Regions from separate parts of the Phyllobacterium sp. TAF24 genome, predicted to be linked through region 1. Evidence: riboswitches for the same ligand, from Rfam matches in the RefSeq annotation. Region 1 holds a riboswitch; the other holds the start of a gene.
What was found. A riboswitch is a leader RNA that binds a small molecule or an ion and turns the genes downstream of it on or off. The one in region 1 is predicted to bind glycine.
Positions count from the first base shown of each region.

Region 2: linked by a shared signal. The riboswitch ahead of gcvT (glycine cleavage system aminomethyltransferase GcvT) and the one ahead of AB4Y96_RS14095 (D-amino acid dehydrogenase) in region 1 are both predicted to bind glycine.

Region 1 is NZ_JBFRDN010000014.1:124,564-131,286, forward strand. Features, by position in the region: gene AB4Y96_RS14090 (hypothetical protein) at 1-180, shown strand, start outside; gene AB4Y96_RS14095 (D-amino acid dehydrogenase) at 204-1,478, opposite strand; glycine riboswitch at 1,695-1,781, opposite strand; gene AB4Y96_RS14100 (Lrp/AsnC ligand binding domain-containing protein) at 1,886-2,122, shown strand; gene ilvD (dihydroxy-acid dehydratase) at 2,294-4,147, shown strand; gene AB4Y96_RS14110 (Na+/H+ antiporter) at 4,164-5,798, opposite strand; gene AB4Y96_RS14115 (hypothetical protein) at 5,949-6,723, opposite strand, start outside.
Region 2 is NZ_JBFRDN010000051.1:16,366-22,706, reverse strand. Features, by position in the region: partial or broken gene AB4Y96_RS25290 (MsnO8 family LLM class oxidoreductase) at 1-178, opposite strand, end outside; gene AB4Y96_RS25285 (adenylate/guanylate cyclase domain-containing protein) at 552-1,559, shown strand; glycine riboswitch at 1,690-1,786, shown strand; gene gcvT (glycine cleavage system aminomethyltransferase GcvT) at 1,937-3,040, shown strand; gene gcvH (glycine cleavage system protein GcvH) at 3,046-3,414, shown strand; gene gcvP (aminomethyl-transferring glycine dehydrogenase) at 3,425-6,223, shown strand; gene AB4Y96_RS25265 (GSU2403 family nucleotidyltransferase fold protein) at 6,262-6,341, opposite strand, start outside.

The DNA of each region.
Region 1 (6,723 bases):
TTCGACAATGGTCAGTTCAGAGAGGCCATGGATGAGCTTGGCATGAGCCTTGATGGCATGGCGGCGGCGCTGGAAATCTCGCGTCGCCTCATTGCAGATTTCCGCAAGGACAAGCCTATCCCCCGGCACATCGCACTCGCCACGCGCTATCTCGTCGAGCACAATAGAAAGAGCGCCTGAAATGACAGGCACCCTTTGAAATATCACTCTGCAGCGGCGAGCCAGCCGGTCTGCGGCTTGGTATCAACCGGTATCGCGGCACTGATATGATCAGCAACGATTTCCGCCGTAGCAGCCGAGAGGGTCCAGCCCAGATGACCATGGCCGGTGTTGTAGAATACACCCGGACGCTTGCCCGCACCAACGCGCGGCAGCATGTTCGGCATCATTGGACGCAAACCGGCCCATGGCACGACATTTGACGTATCCATGCCCGGGAAGAGATCACGGCTCCAATCAACCAACGGTTTAACGCGATCATGACGGATGTCACGGTTTTCGCCATTATATTCGGCAGTACCGGCGACGCGCAGGCGGCCCGCGCCAAGACGGCTGGTGACAATCTTTGCATCATCATCCAACAGGCTGACCCATGGCGCTGACTTCTGGCTTTCGGCATCGTCAAGATTGACGGTGATCGAGTAGCCCTTGACCGGATAGATGTTGACGCGGTCGCCCAATTGGGCAGCAAACTTGCGGCTGGCAATGCCGGCGCAGATAACGATCGCGTCAAAGCGCTCGGTCTCGGTTTCCGCATTGGCAATCGACGCCTTGCCCCATTCGACCACAACGCCGTCGGTGCCATGCTTCAACGCCGAGACATCGGCATCGCCTATAAAGCGAACACCGTGGCGGATGGCAGCGGCAGCAAGACCACGGGTGAACTTGTGGATATCGCCTGTAGAATCAGACGGCGTAAAGAAGCCGCCATGGAAAGAGCCATTCAGCGCAGGTTCAATGCTGCGGATTTCCTCATTGGTCACAGCGCGACGATCAAGGCCACCAGCTTCCAGCAGCTTGTTGACCTTGACGGCGTGATCATAGCCATATTTTGAGCGGTAAATATGCAGGATGCCGCGCTTTTCCAGATCGAAGTCGATCTTTTCATCGGCCGCGATCTCAAACATGCGCTTGCGGGCTTCGATCGCAAGCTTGGTCGTGGCGATGGTGTTTTCTTCGTAATGCGGAATGTTCATCACGAATTCCGCCATCCAGGAATATTTGTGCCAGGAAGGCTTCGGGTTCATCAGGAGCGGCGCATCCTTGCGCAACATCCACTTCATACCCTTGAGTACCGTCGACCAGCTGTTCCACACTTCCGCATTGGAGGCCGACAACTGACCACCATTGGCGAAGGACGTTTCCATGGCCGCATAACGGTTGCGATCAAAAACGGTGACGGAATAACCCTGACGGGCAAGCGCATAGGCAGTCGTTACGCCGGTGATTCCGGCGCCGATAATGGCGATATGGGTCATGATATAGCGGTCCTCAAGCAACACATGGTTTCAGTTTCGCCGTTCAAAACGGCACGAAACCCCATCTGTCACGGAACCTGAGAGCTTGGCCCTTTGAGCGCCCGCCGGGTGTTTGCCACCCGTGTCGTCGGCACCGTTTTCCGGTCATTCGACCGGGCAGGGCTTTCTCCTTCGGTGGGTACAACCTTTGCAGGGCATACCTCTCTCCAGATGTTCTAGACTATTCTGGTCCTTTTGCCTGAGAGTTTCCGGGGCGGTTGCTCCATCGGCGCCGGTTTTACCGGTCTCTCCCAGATAGTCTGTGCGAACGCGAGATATATATCGCAGTTGCGAGAAGAGAACAACTGGCTAAGAAGCGTTACAGCAATTATGCTTGATAAAAGCGGCATACCCACCTGGAGGAACTCATGAAGCCTGTCTTTCTGCAACTGCAATGCGCACCCGGCAAGACGTACGAGGTTGCAAAAACGCTATTCGAGCGGGAGATCGTTTCGGAACTTTATTCGACCAGCGGCGAGTTTGATCTTTTGGCCAAAGTCTACATTCCAGAGGATCAGGATATCGGCAAGTTCATCAATGAGAACGTGCTCGACATTGCGGGTATTGCCCGTTCGCTGACAACGCTGACCTTCACCGCGTTCTGACCGGAGTGGGCGCGAGGCGAGACATTACGTCTCGTTTCATGCGCCCCGCATCTGCATTATGTAATCAATGCAATAAAACTTGTCTTTTCAGGCAATAAAATTCCATTCTTTGCAGGAGAGCGCTTTTTCTATAGAGATGCTCCCTCGCCCGTTCTCAGCAGGATTTCGACTATGCCTCCTTATCGTTCACGCACAACCACACATGGCCGCAACATGGCAGGTGCCCGCGGGCTCTGGCGCGCGACCGGCATGAAGGATGAGGATTTCGGCAAGCCGATTATTGCTGTGGTCAATTCCTTTACACAGTTCGTTCCGGGCCACGTCCATTTGAAAGATCTCGGCCAGCTTGTCGCGCGCGAAATCGAAAGCGCTGGCGGCGTCGCCAAGGAATTCAACACGATTGCTGTCGATGATGGCATCGCCATGGGCCATGACGGCATGCTGTATTCGCTGCCATCGCGTGAAATCATTGCCGACAGCGTCGAATATATGGTCAACGCCCATTGCGCCGACGCCATGGTCTGCATTTCCAATTGTGACAAGATCACGCCGGGCATGCTGATGGCGGCATTGCGCCTCAACATTCCCGTGGTGTTCGTTTCCGGCGGGCCAATGGAAGCGGGCAAGGTTGTCTGGGATGACAAGGAAAAGAAGCTTGATCTGGTTGATGCCATGGTGGCTGCCGCCGATGACCGCATTTCCGACGAAGAAGTGAAGGCCATCGAGCGTTCCGCTTGCCCAACCTGCGGCTCCTGCTCCGGCATGTTCACCGCTAATTCCATGAACTGCCTGACCGAAGCGCTCGGCCTGTCCCTGCCCGGCAATGGATCGACACTGGCGACCCATGCGGATCGTCGCCGCCTCTTTGTCGAGGCTGGTCATCTGGTGGTTGATCTTGCCCGCCGCTACTACGAGCAGGATGATGAAACGGCTCTGCCGCGCTCCATTGCCTCGTTCGCAGCATTTGAAAATGCCATGACGCTTGACATCGCCATGGGTGGCTCAACCAATACGGTGCTGCATTTGCTGGCCGCTGCCCATGAGGGCGAGGTTGATTTCACCATGAGTGACATTGATCGTCTGTCGCGCCGCGTGCCTGTTCTCTGCAAGGTTGCGCCTGCCGTTGCCAATGTGCACATGGAAGATGTGCATCATGCGGGTGGTGTCATGGGCATTCTCGGCGAACTTGACCGTGCGGGTCTGCTCGACACGTCTGTTTATTCAGTGCATGCGGCCAATCTCGGCGCGGCACTTGACCGCTGGGATGTGGTGCGCAGCAAGAACAAGTCGGTGCATGATTTCTTCATGGCTGCGCCGGGCGGTGTTCCGACACAGGTCGCATTCAGTCAGGAACGCCGCTTCGCCGATGTTGATCTCGACCGCGAAAAGGGTGTGATCCGCAATCTTGAGCACGCCTATTCCAAGGATGGCGGTCTTGCTGTTCTCTACGGCAATCTGGCGGAAGATGGCTGCATCGTCAAAACCGCCGGTGTCGACGATTCGATCTTGAAATTCTCTGGCCCCGCCCGCATTTTCGAAAGTCAGGACAGTGCTGTTCTGGGCATTCTCAATGGCGGCATCAAGCCCGGTGATATCGTGCTGATCCGCTATGAAGGTCCTCGCGGCGGACCCGGCATGCAGGAAATGCTCTATCCAACCAGCTATCTGAAATCAAAAGGTCTTGGCAAAGCCTGCGCCCTGATTACCGACGGTCGTTTCTCCGGCGGTTCGTCAGGTCTTTCCATTGGCCACGTTTCACCTGAAGCGGCTGAAGGTGGCCTCATCGCTCTGGTGCAGGACGGCGATATCATCAATATCGACATTCCGAACCGTGGGATTCATCTTGATGTGGACGATGCTGTTCTGGCTGACCGCCGCGCGCAGATGGAAGCCAAGGGCACTGCCGCCTGGAAGCCTGAGGAAAAGCGCAAGCGCAAGATCACAACGGCACTGCGCGCTTATGGCGCCATGGCCACCAGCGCCGCCAAGGGTGCCGTTCGCCAGATTCCGGATGACTGGAACTAACCTGGATCAAACCGACCTACTGGAAGCGCGCTTCCAGTAGGTCGATATCCCTGACCATCTTCGTGGCAATGGTGCTTTCGAGCCGTCTTGCCCTGACAAGGCGATGGATTTCCTGCCGCTCTGCCCTCAGCGCCGTGATGCGCAGCAGTTTCTCGATCTCTTCACTGCGCGCCACTTCTTCGCGCTCCTCGCCCAGATGCATACGCCCATCAATGCGCTTGCGATAAAGCTCCATGATGTGGTTGGCAACATCCGTATAAATGTCAGCATCGGCGCGCCCTGACGCGAGATCGTGCTGGGCGCGCTCGATTGCCATGATGGCCGCTTCCGCCGCCGCAATACGCGCATAATCCTCTTCACGCTGGTTCGAGTCCTCGACTGGCAGATCAATGTTGCGCAGAAGCCGGGGCAGACCGATACTCGCCATAATAAGCGACAGGATGATCACCCCCGTTGCAAGAAAGATGACGAGATCACGGGCCGGAAACAACGAGCCATCATAAAGAAACAGCGGCAGCGTCAGAATACCCGCCAGAGTGATTGCGCCACGTACACCGGCAAAGGACATGGTCGCGATGAGTTTCCAGCTCGGCTTGACCACGGCTTCACCCTGTGCGCTGCGCTTTGCCATGGTGACGCGCCATGACCCCCAGACCCAAAGAAACCGCAAGGTAGCGAGAACTGCATAGATCACCACGACATAGACGAGTAGCCACCAGGGGCTAGATTCGCCCGCCTCCTGCACGTTTTTGACCGCGCCGGAGAAGATGCTGGGAAGTTGCTCGCCCAGCAGTACAAAGATGGCGCCATTTGCGGCAAACTGCGCTGTGTCCCACACCGCCGTGCGGCGCACCCGCGTTAATGCCATGGATTGCGTGGTATTCTCGGCATAGCTCATGGTGATACCGGCAGCGACAGCAGCAAGAATGCCTGACGCGTGCACATGTTCTGCCAGAAGATAAGCGCCGAACGGAATGAGCAGACTGATAAGGATTTGCGAGCCACTCTCTTCACCGAGTTTGCGGGCAAGGAAAGCCTTGCCGCGCGTGACGCCAAGGGTGACACCAATACCGATGGCAATGCCGGCAAAAGCGAGCCACAGGAAGGTGAAGAAGGCTTCGGTGATTGAGAAACTGCCTGTCAGCATCGCAGCGACCGCGAAGCGCATGCATACGAGACCGGACGCGTCGTTGAGAAGAGATTCCCCTTCAAGAATATGCATCATGCGTGAGGGGATCGGCACACGGGCGGCAATGGCTGACACCGCAATTGGATCTGTTGGCGAGACGATTGCAGCCAAGGCAAACGCCACGGGCAGCGGCACGGACGGGATCATCCAATGTACGAAGAAACCAACGCCGATCACCGTAAAGATGACAAGGCCAAGCGCCATTTCCAGAATGATACCCTTATCCCGGAAAAGCCCCTCTTTGGGTATACGCCAGCCGTCAAGAAACAGCAGCGGCGGCAGGAACAACAGGAAGAAAATGTCCGGATCAAGCTGAACGCGAATGGTGGTAACCGAAGCAATCGCCGCGCCAAGACCGATCTGCACCAACGGCAGCGGGACAGCCAAAGGCAGTATGCGCACGATGGAGTCGCTGACCACAACGGCCAATAGCATCAGCAGGACGATGGTGATTGTTTCCACGGCGAATCCATTTTGATTGTCGGAATAGGATGAAGGAAAGGCCGGTGCTTTGTCGAGGCGAACCTTGGCAACTTTGCGCCCAGATCGTGCCTATTGGGTGAAATGGCGCCGTGACCAGACATTTTCGTGACAATCAATTTTACGTTTACGTCAATGTAATACTTGCAAGCGTGCCGCCTCTCGCCATAGATAGGATTGTTGAGTAGCATGGCAGAGGTTGGAGGACCGAAAGCCAGCTACAAGGAAACCATCAGGGGAGGTTAATGTGGCAAAAGAGACAACGCCGGTAAAAACATCCGTGACAGCCAAGCGCGCCGGTACAAAGGCAGCGCCAGCCAAAACGGCGAAACCCGCCGTCACGACTGTAAAAGCCGCCGCGAAAAAACCCGTCGGCGAGGTCAAGATAGCAGCAAAGGCCGTGAAACCGGTGGCAGCAAAACCAGCTGCCAAAACGACACCAGCAAAATCAGTTTCGAATACAAAGACCGCAGCGCCTGCTATTGCTAAAACGGCCAAGCCCGCGCCGAAGCCACGAGCAGCCGCTGAGCCAGTGGCAAAAGCTGCATCTGCCAAACCTGCCGCCATAAAGAAAGCCACAAAGGCAACCGCACCTGCTGTCAGCGAAGTCAAACCTGCGGCGAAGGCAACAGCCAAGGCAAACAGCACAGGGCCTGCAAAGGTGACCGCGAAGGCCGCGACCAAAGCAGCATCGGCACCAAGCTCCGCACCCGTCGCAACAACAAAGCCGGCTGCACAGAAAGCACCTGCAAAGAAGACACCGGCACCTGCGGCATTGAAAGCTGCTGCGCCAGTTGCGCAGGAAGCCAAACCTGCCGCAAAATCCAAACCTGTCACAAAATCCAAGGCTGCACCAAAGACTGCAACCGAGGCAAAGAGCGCAGAACCTGCAAAGGTGACCGCGAAA
Region 2 (6,341 bases), on a different contig from region 1:
ACACTTCAGGGGAGGAACTTGCCAAAGCAGGTGTGTCATGATGTTCGGCAACCCAGAAGCGATGAAAACCCCATTGTTCGGCCTGACGGGCCAGCGCGACTGTGCGTTTCAGCGCCGTGCTGGCCGTCTCGCCATCATGGATTGGACTTTTATCGAGCAAACTCAGTGCATAGCCCATTTTAGGGTATGGCCTCCATGTGATTGAAGTCACGCATCGCCATTGAGCGCTAGGACTCCGTTTCAGAGGCAGTTAGATTTTCCCGAATTTCGGGGGGCGTCAAAGAACGCTTTGCTAAAAAACAGCGGCGAAACTGTATTAATATTCTTCACTTCATTGGTTAAATTTCAACGTGCCACCCTTGCAAGCCGAAATACTGCACGCGACATGGGGATGTGACTTGTATTGGTCTATCAATGAATTCTTCAAATGGATAACAGGCTATAGCATCTGTCTATTGGGCTAATACTGATCCAGTGAGGCATAAGGGAATGACGTTAGAAGCACGCCTTGAGATAGGTTTCTGACAATTTGAATGAGATGGGAGCGGGGCATGCGCAGAAATTCGATCGGCTTCTGGATATTCGTGCTTACCGCAGTTGCCGCGAGCGGCTATCTCTACAGTTTGATAGTATACAGCGAGGGCTATTACATTGGCGCAATATTTGCCCTTTCGATTTGTGCGCCGATTCTGGCTTTCGAGCGCGGCGTTATCTTTCCAAAACTGCGCGCATGGATAAACACATTGCCGACGGCGGGCTTTCTCGTGACGGCATTGGTAGCTGATTATGTGTTGATCAGTTTTGGTAATGCCGTTTGCGGTATAATTCTGTGGTACTTCGGATGGCTCAACGGAACATTCTGGCAGGCCGCGATCCTTTCACCGCAGGTATTGTTCTATACGCTTGGTGTATTGAGCATCATGATATTCATCTTGCGGGTGCGGGATTTGCTGGGCCGCGATATTTTTGCGAACCTTCTCATCAGCCGCTACCGTCAGCCGGTGGCAGAAGAACGCGTGTTTCTCTTCATTGATCTGGTTGGGTCGACAACTTTTGCCGAAGAACATGGTGATCTGCGGGCTCAGCAGTTTCTTGGAGAACTGTTCGCTGCATTTGCCGAGCCGGTCCGGCGTCATCATGGTGCCATTGATGATTATGTCGGCGATGCTGCCATCATCACCTGGCCTATCGATCGCGGCATTAAGGACGCAAGCTGCGTGCGCTGCGTCTTTGATATTTTGGATGGAATCGAAAAGAACACGGCTCAATGGCTGGAGCGATTCGGGCAGGTTCCAGCTTTGCGTGCTGCGCTGCATGGAGGCCCCATCATCACAGCCGAAATCGGGGTCGATCACCACAAGATCACCTACTTTGGCGATACGGTGAATACGACAGCACGCCTTGAAAGCCTTTGCCGGACACTGGAAGCACCGGTTTTGATCTCGACTGACTTGGCGCAGCGCATGAGTTTATCCAATGAAATCAAAGCTGATTATCTGGGTTTGCACGGCGTAAAGGGTAGGGGACAGGCACTTGGGGTGATCGCTCTGACGCGGTGAAAGTCTGGTGTCCAGCTTGCGAGTATTCTCATTCAGACAATTTCTGTCCACAAAGCGGCAAATCGGCCATTTGCACGATGACAGGCAAAGGCCGTTGCGCTATGGTCCGGGCTGTCGAGGGCTTCGGCCCTGTCAGTTTGCGGGAGAGTGTCGTGCATAGAAATATGCAGGCCACCGAAGGGGAAATCGCCCGAAATCTCTCAGGTACCAGGAACCGCAAACCGGGAAGGCAACTCTGGAAAGTCGGGGGAAACTCCGCGCCGAAGGTGTAAGTTCAGTCAGGGGTCCTGGCTGGGCGAGTCTCTCAGGCTTCCGACAGAGGGGCAAAGAAATGTTCCGCTCTATGGCGGAGGTCTTTGCACGTCTCTGGAGTAAAAATGGGCACTGAAGAAAATCTGAAACAACTGCCGCTCGATGATCTGCACAAGGCCGCAAACGCGCGCTTTGGCGGTTTCGCTGGTTGGTCTATGCCAATCACCTATCCGCTTGGTGTGATGAAGGAACATCTGCACACGCGTGAGAAGGTTGGCCTGTTCGACATCTCGCATATGCAGCTGTTTGATGTTGCTGGAGCAGAAGCTGCGGCGCTGCTTTCGCGCGCTTGCCCGCTTGATGCGGCTGCGCTGCAGACGGGTCAATCGAAGTACACCTTCTTCCTGAATGACGAAGCCGGTATTCTCGATGATCTGATCATTACCCGTCTGGGGAATGAGCATTTCATGGTCGTCGCCAACGCAGGAAATGCGGCAGCTGATGAGGCGCACCTGCGTGGTGTGGCCAAGGGATTCGACTGCAAGATCGATGCGCTGGACCGGGTATTCCTCGCCATTCAAGGACCTGAGGCCGTGAATGTGCTGCGCGATGCCGGTATTGCCGGGACCGATCTTGCTTTCATGCATGGATTTGAGCCGAAACCGGGATGGTTCATGAGCCGCTCCGGTTATACGGGTGAAGATGGTTTTGAGATCGGTTTCCCCGAAGCTGACGCGCGCGCGCTGGTTAAACGCTTGCTTGCCGATGATCGCGTTGCATGGGTTGGGCTTGCCGCCCGCGACAGCCTGCGTCTTGAGGCCGGCCTGTGTCTGCACGGCCATGACATTACGCCTGATTATGACCCTGTTGATGCTGGATTGCTCTGGGCTATCACCAAGCCCGTGCGCGAGGCAGCCGGATTTATCGGTGCCGAGGCACTCCTTGCCAAGATCGCAACGGGTTCGACCAAGAAGCGTGTTGGCTTGAAACCCGAGGGGCGGCAGCCGGTACGCACTGATGCTGAACTCTTTGATGCTGATGGCACCAAGATCGGGTTGGTCACATCAGGCGGGTTTGGCCCGTCGGCTGGTTTCCCAGTTGCCATGGGCTATGTCAGCAAAGATTTATCTGCGCTGGGTTCCAAGGTTTTTGCTGAGGTGCGGGGCAACCGCATCCCCGTGGAAATTCATTCACTCCCTTTTACTCCACATCGCTACCACAAAGGATAATTGAGATGGCAGCCACTTACTTTACCGAAGATCACGAATGGGTCCGCGTCGAGAATGACATTGCGACAGTCGGCATTACCGACCACGCACAGGATCAGCTCGGCGATCTGGTTTTTGTCCAGTTGCCGGATGTTGGTCAGTCCCTCTCCAAGGGCGATCCCACCGTTGTTGTTGAATCCGTCAAGGCCGCATCTGACGTCTATGCGCCTGTCGACGGTGAAGTCACCGAAGTGAATGATGCGACCACAAGCGATCCATCGCTGGTCAATTCAGCGGCCGCCAGCGATGGCTGGCTGTGGAAGATGAAGCTGTCCAATCCGGACCAGCTGACCGGCCTTCTCGATGAGGCTGGCTACAAAGCAATCATTGGCTGAAGGCATGATGATGAAAGACACCGTATTCCCGTTTGCTGATCGCCATATTGGCCCAAGCACGCAAGGCTCGCGCGCCATGTTGGCCGCCCTTGGCATTCCATCGCTGGAAACCCTGATCTCACAGGCCGTGCCGAAGTCGATCCGCCTTGAGCGCCCACTCGATATTCCCGAAGCCGCCAGCGAAGCTGAGGCTCTGGCGGAACTCGCGGCCAAGATGGGGCAAAACAAGACCCATAAGAGCTTTATCGGACAGGGTTACCACGGCACCCATGTGCCAGCCGTTATCCTGCGTAATCTCTTTGAAAACCCCGCATGGTATACGGCTTATACGCCTTACCAGTCGGAAATCAGCCAGGGCCGGCTCGAACTGTTGTTCCATTTCCAGACGCTGGTGACAGAGCTTACAGGTCTGCCGGTTGCATCCGCTTCACTTCTGGATGAAGCGACGGCTGTTGCCGAAGCGGTCGGTATTGCCTATCGCCATCATCGCGAAAAGCGGGAGCGTATTGTCATCGCAGGTGCTTTGCATCCGCAGACCGTCGATGTGGTCAAGACCCGTGCCGAGCCGCTTGGGATGACCGTCGACGAGGGCGAAATTGATGCGGGTGTTGCAGCAATCATCGTTCCATGGCCGGATACATTTGGTGTTTATGGTGATTATACCTCGGTCATTCAGGCAGCCAAGGCCGCCGGGGCGCTGGTTATCGCAGTTGCTGATCCGCTGGCTCTGACAATCACGCCGCCACCTGCCAAGTCAGGTGTTGATATTGCCGCTGGTTCCATGCAGCGCTTTGGTGTGCCGATTGGTTATGGTGGCCCGCACGCTGCTTATCTTGCTGTCAGCGAAACGCTGACACGGCTTATTCCGGGCCGTCTGGTTGGTCAGTCCGTCGACAGCAAGGGACGGGCAGGTTACCGCCTTGCCTTGCAGACGCGTGAACAACATATCCGCCGAGACAAAGCGACATCCAATATCTGCACAGCACAGGCGCTGCTCGCCAATATGGCTGTATCTTATGCCATCTGGCATGGTCCGCAGGGTCTTCAGGCTATCGCGCGCGGTGTGCATGTACAGGCTTCGCGATTGGCGGCTGCTCTTACGGGGGCCGGACTTTCCATCGCCGGATCGCATTTCTTCGATACTGTTACCGTCACTGTTCCTGGCAAGGCCGCATCAATCGCAGCCGAGGCCGAAAAGAATGGACGTCTGCTGCGCATTGTCGATCAGGACCGGCTAGGCATTACAGTCGATGAAACAACATCGGAAGATGATCTGACGGCGCTGGTTACTCTCTTCGGTGCAAAGCTGCCGGCCGAAGCAAAGGCTACCTTGCCCGGCGAAAGGCAGACGGAAGGTTTTATGACGCAGGCCGTTTTCCATCAGCAGCGTTCGGAAACCGAAATGATGCGTTTCCTGCGCCGTCTGGCGGACAAGGATCTGGCGCTTGATCGCGCCATGATCCCGCTTGGCTCCTGCACGATGAAGCTCAATGCTGCGGCAGAAATGCTGCCGGTCAGTTGGAACAGCGTTGCCAATGTGCATCCGTTTGCTCCGGCTGATCATGCGCTTGGTTACAAGTCGATGACCGACGATCTGGAAAGCTGGCTTTCGGAGATTACCGGCTTTGATGCCGTCTCATTGCAGCCTAATGCGGGTAGTCAGGGTGAATATGCCGGTCTTCTGGCCATTCGCCGTTACCATCTGGACCGGGGTGATGATCATCGCGACATCTGCCTCATTCCAGAATCAGCCCATGGTACAAACCCGGCCAGTGCCCATATGGCTGGTATGCGCGTTGTTGTTGTGGCCTGCGAAGAGGCTGGCGATATTGACCTTGAAGACCTTAAGGTAAAGGCGGAACAGCACAGTGCCAATCTGGCGGCGCTGATGATCACCTATCCTTCGACGCATGGTGTGTTCGAGGAAGGCGTCAAGGATATCTGTACGGTCATTCATCGGCATGGCGGACAGGTTTACTTTGACGGTGCCAACCTCAATGCGCTGGTCGGGCTTGCCCGTCCAGGTGATATTGGCGCCGACGTTTGCCATATGAACCTGCACAAGACCTTCTGTATTCCGCATGGTGGCGGCGGACCGGGTGTTGGCCCCATCGGCGTGAAGAAGCATCTGGCTCCGTTCCTGCCTGGACATGTCGCCAAGGGATCGCAGCATGCGGTTTCTGCGGCACCGTTTGGCAGCGCATCCATCCTTCCAATCACATGGATGTATATCCGCATGATGGGTGGTGCGGGTCTCAAACGTGCAACGGAAATGGCCATTCTCAACGCCAATTACATCGCTGAGCGGCTGAAAGGCCACTATCCCGTGCTGTTCAAGGGAAGTAATGGCCGTGTTGCGCATGAGTGCATTCTCGATACCCGTGTTCTCAAAGACAGTGCCGGGATCAGCGTCGAGGATATTGCCAAGCGTCTTATTGATTACGGATTCCATGCGCCGACAATGTCCTGGCCGATTGCCGGTACGCTGATGGTCGAACCGACGGAATCGGAATCAAAGCGGGAAATCGACCGCTTCTGCGATGCGATGATCCTCATTGCCGGAGAAGCCGAAAAGGTTGCCAGCGGGGTCTGGCCGCGTGATGACAATCCGCTGGTCAATGCACCACATCCATCCGGCGACGTGCTGGCCGATGACTGGTCGCATCCTTATAGCCGCAGGGAAGCCAGCCTTCCGGCCGGTGAGAGCGAAGAGAACCCGAAATATTGGCCTCCCGTATCGCGCATCGACAATGTGGCCGGTGATCGCAATCTCGTCTGCTCCTGTCCGCCCATGCAGGCATATAGCTAAGACAAAGCGCCCCTTCCGGATCAGTCGGGAGGGGCTTTTTACCAGTTCGGTGTGAGGCTTAGACTTTCGTCTGCATCGTCATCAGGCATAGGGCCAAGCTCGGGTGCAAGCTGCCGCA